3 regions of the Streptomyces sp. NBC_01013 genome follow, and region 1 is predicted to be linked to each of the others. Evidence: riboswitches for the same ligand, from Rfam matches in the RefSeq annotation. Region 1 holds a riboswitch; each other region holds the start of a gene.
What was found. A riboswitch is a leader RNA that binds a small molecule or an ion and turns the genes downstream of it on or off. The one in region 1 is predicted to bind S-adenosylmethionine.
Positions count from the first base shown of each region.

Region 2: linked by a shared signal. The riboswitch ahead of OG538_RS01785 (putative leader peptide) and the one ahead of OG538_RS03850 (hypothetical protein) in region 1 are both predicted to bind S-adenosylmethionine.
Region 3: linked by a shared signal. The riboswitch ahead of thrC (threonine synthase) and the one ahead of OG538_RS03850 (hypothetical protein) in region 1 are both predicted to bind S-adenosylmethionine.

Region 1 is NZ_CP108687.1:897,431-900,700, reverse strand. Features, by position in the region: gene OG538_RS03855 (phosphocholine-specific phospholipase C) at 1-946, shown strand, start outside; SAM riboswitch class IV at 1,069-1,178, shown strand; gene OG538_RS03850 (hypothetical protein) at 1,226-1,642, shown strand; gene OG538_RS03845 (cytochrome P450) at 1,862-3,157, shown strand; gene OG538_RS03840 (cytochrome P450) at 3,154-3,270, shown strand, end outside.
Region 2 is NZ_CP108687.1:415,191-418,460, reverse strand. Features, by position in the region: gene OG538_RS01795 (ATP-binding cassette domain-containing protein) at 1-61, shown strand, start outside; gene OG538_RS01790 (sugar ABC transporter permease) at 58-1,329, shown strand; SAM riboswitch class IV at 1,573-1,679, shown strand; gene OG538_RS01785 (putative leader peptide) at 1,720-1,836, shown strand; gene OG538_RS01780 (LLM class flavin-dependent oxidoreductase) at 1,910-3,136, shown strand; gene OG538_RS01775 (NtaA/DmoA family FMN-dependent monooxygenase) at 3,155-3,270, shown strand, end outside.
Region 3 is NZ_CP108687.1:3,714,747-3,718,016, reverse strand. Features, by position in the region: gene OG538_RS15940 (trehalose-6-phosphate synthase) at 1-859, opposite strand, end outside; gene OG538_RS15935 (glucosyl-3-phosphoglycerate synthase) at 904-1,851, opposite strand; SAM riboswitch class I at 2,005-2,131, shown strand; gene thrC (threonine synthase) at 2,149-3,270, shown strand, end outside.

The DNA of each region.
Region 1 (3,270 bases):
CGCCGACTACTTCCCCGGCGACCTCCGGTACGCCGCCGGGCCGTACGGGCTCGGCCAGCGGGTGCCCATGCTCGTCGTCTCCCCCTGGAGCACCGGTGGGTACGCGTGCTCCGAGGTCTTCGACCACACCTCCGTCATCCGGTTCATGGAACAGCGCTTCGGCGTGCGCGAGCCCAACATCTCGCCCTGGCGGCGCGCCGTCTGCGGCGACCTCACCTCCGCCTTCGACTTCCGTCGTACGGACACCTCCGCCGCGTCGCTGCCGTCGACCGACGCCTACGAGCCTCCGGACCGCCTCCGGCACCCCGACTACGTCCCCGTGCCACCCGCCGCCGGCAGCGTGCCCAGACAGGAGAAGGGGGCCCGGCCGACCCGGCCCCTGCGCTACGCGCCCTTCGTCGACGGTGCAGCGGATACGTCCACCGGCAAGTACCGCCTCACCTTCAGCGGTGGCGCCGCTGCCGGCGCGCACTTCCTGGTGACCTCCGCGAACCGCACCGACGGGCCCTGGACCTACACCACCGAGGCCTGCAAGTCCCTCGCGGACAGCTGGAACACCACCTATTCCAAAGGGGTGACCGACCTCACCGTCCACGGCCCCAACGGCTTCCTGCGCACCTTCCGGGCGGCCGGGAAGGTGGCGGGGCCCGAGGTGACGGCGCGTCATGTCGCGGCCGGAGGAGGGCTCGAACTCACCCTTGTCAACGGGGGTTCCGGGACCGTGCGGCTGACCGTGCGCAGTGCTGTGGGGTACGGGGGAGGGGTCCAGACCTTCGCCGTCCGTGCGGGCGCGACCGTGAAGCACGTGCTTGACCTGCGGGGAAGCAAGAGCTGGTACGACGTCACCGTCGTCTCCGACGTGGACGCCACGTTCCTGCGGCGCTTCGCCGGACACGTCGAGACCGGCCAAGCCGGCACCAGCGACCCGGGCCTCGTCACCGGGTGAGTGGCAACGCTTCGTGACGGTCGGTGGGTGGTTCGGGGGCGAGCGGTGTCCGTGAGGTGGGCGTCGCCCGCTCCTGACCACCCGTCGGGCCGGGCGGTTCGCGTGCGTTAGAGTCTTGTACGGGTCATGAGTTCCAGTGCACAGCCCCGGCTTGCTGGACGGCACCCCGCTCCGCTGCGGGTGCTCCGGGTGACGACCTGCCCCGTGCGAAGGGCACGGGGAACAGCGGACCGCGGTGCAGGGTGCACGGGGTCCTCACCCCGGAAGGCGAACCTCACCATGCTGCGTCATCTCACCCAGAACGACTCCGTGCGCAGCGATGACTGCTCACGCTATGCGGCAGGGCATCGCGTGCACTGGATCCATGCCAAGAAGTGCCGCCAGGAGCCTGGGCAGGCCGTCGAGATCCTGCTCACCTCCGGGGACGTCCGCGACGACGGATGGGTCGAACTGCGTCCCGCCTTCGACTATGCGGGTGACCTCCCCGAGGTCTGGACGCACGCCCCCGGTGCGCTGCGGGAGACCCTCGCCGCTCACCGCGGCCGGGTGTACTGGCTGGCGCGCTGGCATGCGCTGAAGCTCGAGTACGGCGACGGCGACGGGACCCGCGGCACTGCCGGGCTGGTCAATGTCGGGTTGGAGGGCGGGGGCCTCTGCGAGGGTGCCCGTAGCGGTGGGCGCGCCACTCCGGCATAACCCGGACCGTCCTGCTCGCCCTGTCGCGGCACGTCCGGGGGGCTCGTGCGGAACATCGCGATGCTCATCAATTGTGCTGAGATGTCAATCCGTTGTTCCGTTCATGGTGCGGGATTGATCGCTGTTGACCGTTCCGGCGTCACACAAAATCCTTATAGTGAAGTTGCGTTGATCGAATGATCTTGACGCGTGCAGCTGTCGCCACAGGAGTCAGGACTCATGACGCGCCCTTCTTCCACAGAGCCCGCGCCACCCTCTCCTCCTCCGCCCCCGGGCTGTCCGGCTCACGCCGGGGCCGTGCCGCTCGGCGGATCGGGCTTCCAGACCGAACCGCAGACCGTCTACCGCGCGATGCGGCGTGACCACGGGCCGGTCGTCCCCGTCGAACTCCCGGGCGGGTTCCCCGCCTGGCTGGTCATCGGGTACCGCGAGCTCCATCAAGTCACCAGCGACGGAGAGCTGTTCCCGCGCGATGTCGGCCTGTGGAACCAGTGGCCCCACATCCCCGACGACTGGCCGCTGCTGCCGATGGTGGGGCGCCCCATGCCGTCCATCTACTTCAGCGCGGGGGAGGAACACCGGAGGCACGTCCGGATGGTGGGGCCGGCCCTCGAAGGCACCGACCCGCATCAGATCCGCACTCACTGCGAGCAGTTGGCCGACCGGCTGGTCGACGACGTGTGCAGCCGTGGCACGGCCGACCTCGTCGCCGACTTCTGTGAGCCCCTCCCCGTCCTCGTCCTCGCCCGGCTCGTCGGGTTCCCCGACGACGAAGGTGCCGCCATCGCCCAGGTGTTGAAGGACCTCGCCGACGGCGGGCCGGACGCGCAGACCGCCCATCTGCGCTTCGGGGAACACATGGCCCGGCTGGTGGCCGCCAAACGGGCCGCACCGGGCGACGACGTGACCTCCCGCATGCTCGCCTTCCCCGAGGCGTTCACCGACGAGGAGTACATGCTCGACCTGATGGCCATCACGGCCGCCGGGCACCTCACCACGGCCGACTGGGTCAGCAACTCCCTGCGTCTGATGCTCACGGAGGACGCGTTCGCCGACTCCATGGCCCGCGGGCGGCGCAGCATCGGCGAGGCCATGAACGAGGTGCTCTGGGAGGACACACCCACCCAGATCCTCGCCGGACGCTGGGCTGTACGGGACACCCAGCTCGGGGGACAGCGGATCAAGGCCGGGGACATGCTGCTGCTCGGACTCGGCGCGGCCAACACCGACCCCCTGATCCGGCAGAGCATGTCCGGCGGCGGAGCGCCCGCCCAGGGCGGCAACGGGGCCCATCTCGCCTTCAGCCACGGCGAGTACCGCTGTCCCTTCCCCGCCCAGGAGATCGCCGAGATCATCGCCAGGACCGGCATCGAGGTCCTGCTCGACCGGCTGCCCGATCTCCAGCTCGCCGTCCCCGTCGACGGCCTCGTGAGGCGGCCCTCCGCGTTCCTGCGTGGCACCACCTCGCTCCCCGTCCGGTTCACCCCCGTTCGTACGACAGGAGACTTCTCGTGAACTGCCCCCACGCAACCGCCCAGGCAGCAGCTCGGAACGGCGGGACGGTAGTCATCGACCCGATGGTCCAGGACCTGGACGGTGAGACGACGCGGCTGCGCGAAGCCGGGCCG
Region 2 (3,270 bases), 480 kb from region 1:
CGGGGCCTCCGACAGCGCGGTCACCCGACGTCAGGCCCGTAAGCGGGAGGAGGAGCGATGAGCCGGGAACCCGAAAGCGACGATGTCCAGGAGCCCGCACACGACGCCATGCCCGCCATCGACACCCGCCTGCTCGTGCGCGAGGAGGGTATCCGCGGCTACGCCAGGGAGTTCTGGCGCAAGATGCGCAGCGGGGAACTCGGCTCCCTGCCCGTCGTCATCGCCGTGATCATCATCTGGACGGTGTTCGGCAGCCTGAACAGCACGTTCCTCTCGGCCCAGAACCTCTCCGACCTCAGCCAGCAGATCGTCGGCACCGGCATGATCGCCATCGGCATCGTCTTCGTGCTGCTCCTCGGCGAGATCGACCTGTCCGTCGGATCCGTGAGCGGTCTGTGCGCCGCGATCTTCGCCGTTCTCAACGTCATGAACGGCATGAACGAATGGCTGGCGCTCCTGGTCGCCCTCCTGGGCGGAGCGGCGGTCGGCCTCATCCAGGGCTTCTTCTTCGCGAAGGTCGGCGTGCCCGCCTTCGTGGTCACCCTTGCGGGCAACCTCGCCTGGAACGGATTGATGCTTCAGGTGCTCGGGTCCAGCGGCACGGTCAACATCCCGGGCGACAGCATCGTGGCCGAGCTCTACTCGACCATCTACCACAGTCAGGCCGCCGCCTACGGGGCCGCGGCGGCCGGGGTCGGGCTCTTCCTCACGGCGTCGCTCCTGGACGCCGCGCGTCGCAGGGCGGCCAGGGTGCCCTCCCGACCGATCGCCGAGATCGTGCTGCGTACCGTCGTCATCGCCGCGATCGCCTTCGTCACCGCGTACATCCTCAACCGCTACCAGGGCCTCCCGCTGGCCCTCCTGATCTTCCTGATCGTGCTGGTGGTTCTGGACTTCGTGCTCCGTCGCACCACGTACGGCCGGAAGGTCTTCGCGGTCGGCGGCAACTCCGAGGGTGCGCGACGCGCCGGCATCAGCGTGCCGTTCGTCCGGATGACCGTCTTCTCGATCGCCGGCACCATGTCGGCGGTCGGGGGCCTGTTCCTCGCCGGGCAGATCCAGTCGGCGAGCCAGACCTCGGGAGGCGGCAACCTGCTGATGAACGTCATCGCAGCCGCCGTCATCGGCGGCACGAGCCTGTTCGGCGGGCGCGGTTCGGTCTGGTCGGCCCTGCTGGGCGCCCTGGTGATCGGGTCGATCCAGTCCGGGATGAACATCATGGGTGTCAGCAACGCGATCCAGTTCATGATCACGGGATCCGTCCTGCTGGCGGCCGTCGTCGTCGACTCCGTCTCCCGCCGGAGCCAGAAGGCCGCGGGACGCGCGTGATCCCGTACGCGCCCGGGCCGGGCCGTACCCGGAGCCCAGGGGCGCCGCAGCCCCTCCGGTCGGTCCATGGCGCGGGCGCAGGCGGGTTGCTTTTCTGCCGGGGCGTCGTCGGCGGGGTGCTGTGACAGGCGGCGCCGGGCGGAACAGACGGCGCAGCCGCCTCGTCGTGAAGCACGGCGCGGCGAGCGGGAGCATGATCCACGGGGCATTGCGCGGCGCGGCCGTCGCGCGTAGCGTTCGCGGTGGATATGCGTCGGCGTCAAGTCCTGTCGGGCTGACCGGAAACCCTCGCACGCGGGGGTCCGCATGACGACGAGGCGGGGCCCGTCCGGGTTCCGCAGGCGCGAGGCCTCCGGGCCCCGCCGAGCCGGAAGAGCGGAGGCGGGGGTCATGCCAGGAACGTCCTGCCCGCTCGTCAGGGTGCTCGCCCCCCGGCGCCGCGTCCACCTCTACTCCCGGCCCCACATCGACCTCCAGCGAGTGGCCGGCGCGCTCTGTTGTTCCTGACCCGTACCCGCGACGCCGAACCTCCCGACGAGGCCCGGCGACCACCTACGGTCGATCAGGAAGGCACCCTTTCGTGTCCGCATCGTCATCCCCGCACTCTCCCCTGCCCGCCTCCCTCCACCTCGCCGTCGCTCTCAACGGCGCGGGCTGGCACCCCGCCGCCTGGCGTGAGCCGGTGGCCCGGCCCGGCGAGCTGCTCACCGCCGCCTACTGGACCGACACGGTCACCGAAGCCGAACGGGGTCTGCTCGACTTCGTGACGATCGAGGACGCGCTCGGTCTCCAGTCCTCGCTGTCCACCGAGCCCGACGGCCGTACCGACCAGGAGCGCGGGCGCCTCGACGCGGTGCTCATCGCCGCCCGGGTGGCCCCGCTGACCCGGCACATCGGGCTCGTCCCCACCGTGGTCGTCACGCACACCGAGCCGTTCCACCTCTCCAAGGCGATCGCCACCCTCGACTACGTGAGCTCCGGCCGGGCAGGCGTGCGCGTCCAGGTGTCGGCCCGGCAGCACGAAGCCGCCCACTTCGGCCGCCGTACGTTCCCGCGCTTCGGCGTCGACGAACTGGACACCCCGGCCGTGCAAGCGCTGACCGCCGAACTCTTCGAGGAAGCCGGAGACTACATCGAGGCGGTGCGCCGTCTGTGGGACAGCTGGGAGGACGGTGCGGAGATCCGCGACGCGGCCACGGGGCGCTTCATCGACCGCGACAAGCTGCACTACATCGACTTCGCGGGGCGGCACTTCAGCGTCAAGGGTCCCTCGATCACACCCCGGCCCCCGCAGGGGCAGCCGGTCGTGAGCGCGCTGGCGCACCGGAGCGTGCCCTTCCGGCTGGTGGCCCGTTCCACGGACATCGGATACGTCACCCCGCACGACACCGGCCACGCCCGCACCGTCGTCGAGGAGATACGCGCCGAACAGGCGGCGGCGGGACGCGCGGCGGACCCCCTCCACGTCTTCGGGGACCTCGTGGTCTTCCTCGACGACGACCCCGCGGCCGCGGCGGCCCGGCGCGACCGTCTCGACGGCCTCGCGGGACACCCCTACTCCAGCGACGCGAAGGTGTTCACCGGCACCCCCGGGCAATTGGCGGACCTGCTCCTGGACTGGCAAGAGGCCGGGCTCTCCGGTTTCCGGCTGCGCCCCGCCGTGATCGGCCACGACCTCCCGGCGATCACCCGTCGGCTGGTGCCCGAACTGCAGCGCCGCGGTGCCTTCCGGACCGCCTACGAAGCCGACACCTTGCGCGGGCTGCTCGGACTCGCCCGCCCCGCCAACCGCTACGCAACCGTCTGAGCCGGAGGGACCACCGACATGAGCACCAGCACTGGCGCCGGCCGCGACACCGGCAAGCCGAGCAAGCAGATCCATCTCGCCGCCCACTTCCCAGGCGTCAACAACACCACCGTGTGGAGCGATCCCGCGGCCGG
Region 3 (3,270 bases), 2.8 Mb from region 1:
CCAGCATCCCGCGGACGATGTTCTTGGACAGTTCCGTACGGTCCACCCGGACGATCGTCTTCCGGCCGGGTCCCACCTGCTCCCGCAGTGCCGCCATGCGCTCGTCCACGTCCGCTTCGCCCGCTCGGCGGCGCAGGAAGTCCGCGTCGGCGCCGAGGCCGTGCACCCCGATCCGGGTACGGCCGGTACCGCCGAGGATCTCCGCGCAGCAGCCGATGAAGGCGTCCGCCCAGCGGCGGGTCAGGAACGCCGCCCGATCGGCGCCCAGAATGCCGTGCAGCAGCTGTTCGGCGATGTCGTCGGGCAGCAGCCGGAAGTAGTCGACGGGCGCCCACGGGGTGTGCGAGAAGTGGCCGATCCGCAGGTCGGGGCGGAGCTCACGGAGCATGCCGGGCACCAGGGCCAGGTGGTAGTCCTGCACGAGGACCGCCGCGCCCTCGCCCGCCTCCTCGGCCAGCGCAGCGGCGAAGGCCCGGTTGTACGTCTCGAAGGAGGCCCACTGCCGGCGGAACTCCGCGTCGAAGACGGGCTCGACGGGGGTCTGGTAGAGCAGGTGGTGGACGAACCAGAGCACCGAGTTGGCGATGCCGTTGTACGCGTCGGCGTGCACGTCCGCGTCGATGTCGAGCATCCGGACGCCCGGCTCGCCGACCCCGCGCCGCACCGCCTCCCGGTCGCCGTCCCCGAGGGCGGCGCACACCCACATCTTGTCGTCCACGGCGCTCAGGCCGGAGACGAGTCCGCCCCCGCCCCGTTTCGCATCGAGGGTGCCGTCCTCGTGCAGCGCGTACGAGACCGGGCCGCGGTTGGACGCGACGAGTACCTGGGCAGCGGGCTGAGGGGCGTGCTCGGAGACCATGTTGCGGAATCTAGCCCGATCGCGAACCGCCCAAACGTGCGAAGTCACGCCGCGCGCCGTGAAACGTACTCCTCGATCTCCAGCATCGGCGGCCGTTCCTCGGTGTCCACCGGGTACGTGTGCGGGACGAAGCCGTGCTCGCCGCGCTCGAACTGGGTCAGCGCGGGGCGGACCAGATGGCCCCGGGAGAGGCGGAGTTGGGCGGTCCGGTAGATGGCGGCGGCCATCCGGCCGAGCGCCTGGCCGTCCTGGTGGCGGTGCTTCCTGACGCCGACGTCGACCTGCGCGAGCGCGTCCAGGCCGACCGTGTGCAGGGAGTCGACGAGCAGGCCCAGTTCCACTCCGTAACCGACCGGGAAGGGCAGCCGCTCCAGCAGCGAGCGGCGCACGGCGTACTCGCCGCCCAGGGGCTGCACGAAGCCGGCCAGCTGGGGCCAGTGCAGATTGAGCAGCGGGCGTGCCACCATTTCGGTGACCCGGCCGCCCTGACCGGTGGTGTCACCGAACGGCCGGTCGTACATCGCCTTGACGAACTGCACCGAGGGATCGGTCAGCAGCGGGCCGACGATGCCGGAGACGAAGTCCGCCGAGAAGTCCTTCAGGTCCGCGTCGATGAAGCAGACGATGTCGCCGCCGGTCACCAGGAGTGACCGCCACAGCACCTCGCCCTTGCCGGGGACCGCCGGTATGCGGGGCAGGATGGCGTCCCGGTGGACCACCCGGGCGCCCGCCCGGCGGGCGACCTCCGTGGTGGCGTCCGTCGAGCCGGAGTCGATCACCACGAGCTCGTCGACCAGCCGGACCTTCTCCATGAGCTCGCGCCGGATCGTCGTGACGATGTCCCCGACCGTCTCCGCCTCGTTCAGCGCGGGCAGCACGACACTCACGCTCGGCCCGTGCGTGTCGTTCCTGGCATCCAGCAGACGGTCCAGCGGACGGTCGGCGGCTGACCAGGAACGCCCGGTCAGCCAGCGTTCGACCTCTTCCAGCACGGTCGATACTCCCTGTATGTGATCCATCTCGCGGTTCGGACGACTATCTCAACAGTCCGATGCTTCGGTTACAGTCTTGAACAACGCAGATGGCCGTCGCATGCCGGGGTCCGTCCGCCGATAAACGCCTGGATCCATGGTCCAGTGCCACAGCGCTCATCCAGAGGGACAGAGGGAACGGCCCGTTGAAGTCCCGGCAACCCTCCCGCCGACCGCGAGGTCAGGTGGGGAAGGTGCCAATTCCGTCTCGTGACGAAATGCGTCGCGAGGAAGATGAGGAGAAAGGGCCTCGCCATCATGGCTGTTGAGACTGTTGCAGCACACACCGAAGTTTCCGTGGATCTCGGTCCCGCCGCGGCGCTTTCCTGCCGCGAATGCGGAGAGCGATTCGCACTCGGCCCCCTTTTCGCCTGCGCGTCCTGTTTCGGGCCGCTCGAAGTGGCGTACGACCTGCCGAGCGGCTCCCCGGACGAGCTGAAGAAGCGCATCGAGGCCGGACCCAACAACATCTGGCGCTACGCGCCGCTGCTGCCGGTCCCCTCCGATGTCGCGGACAAGCCCAACATCAACCCCGGCTTCACCAAGCTGGTCAAGGCCGACAACCTCGCCCGCGAGCTGGGCGTCACCGGCGGTCTGTACGTCAAGGACGACTCCGGCAACCCGACGCACTCCTTCAAGGACCGCGTCGTCGCGATCGCCGTCGAGGCCGCCCGCGCCTTCGGGTTCACCACCCTGTCCTGCTCCTCCACCGGCAACCTCGCCGGCGCCGTGGGCGCCGCCGCCGCCCGCGCCGGTCTGCGCTCGTGCGTGTTCATCCCGCACGACCTGGAGCAGGGCAAGGTCGTCATGGCCGCGGTGTACGGCGGTGAACTGGTCGGCATCGAGGGCAACTACGACGACGTCAACCGCTTCTGCTCCGAGCTCATCGGCGACCCGCTGGGCGAGGGCTGGGGCTTCGTCAACGTCAACCTGCGCCCGTACTACGGCGAGGGCTCCAAGACCCTCGCGTACGAGATCTGCGAGCAGCTCGGCTGGCAGCTGCCCGATCAGCTCGTCATCCCGATCGCGTCCGGCTCGCAGCTCACGAAGATCGACAAGGGTCTCCAGGAGCTGATCAAGCTGGGCCTGGTCGAGGACAAGCCGTACAAGATCTTCGGCGCCCAGGCCGAGGGCTGCTCCCCGGTCTCCGTCGCCTTCAAGGCCGGACACGACGTCGTGCGGCCGCAGAAACCGAACACCATCGCCAAGTCCCTGGCGATCGGCAACCCGGCCGACGGCCCGTACGTCCTGGACATCGCCCGCCGCACCGGTGGTGCCGTCGAGGACGTCAACGACGAGCAGGTCGTCGACGCGATCAAGCTGCTGGCCCGCACCGAGGGCATCTTCGCCGAGACGGCGGGCGGGGTGACCGTGGGCGTG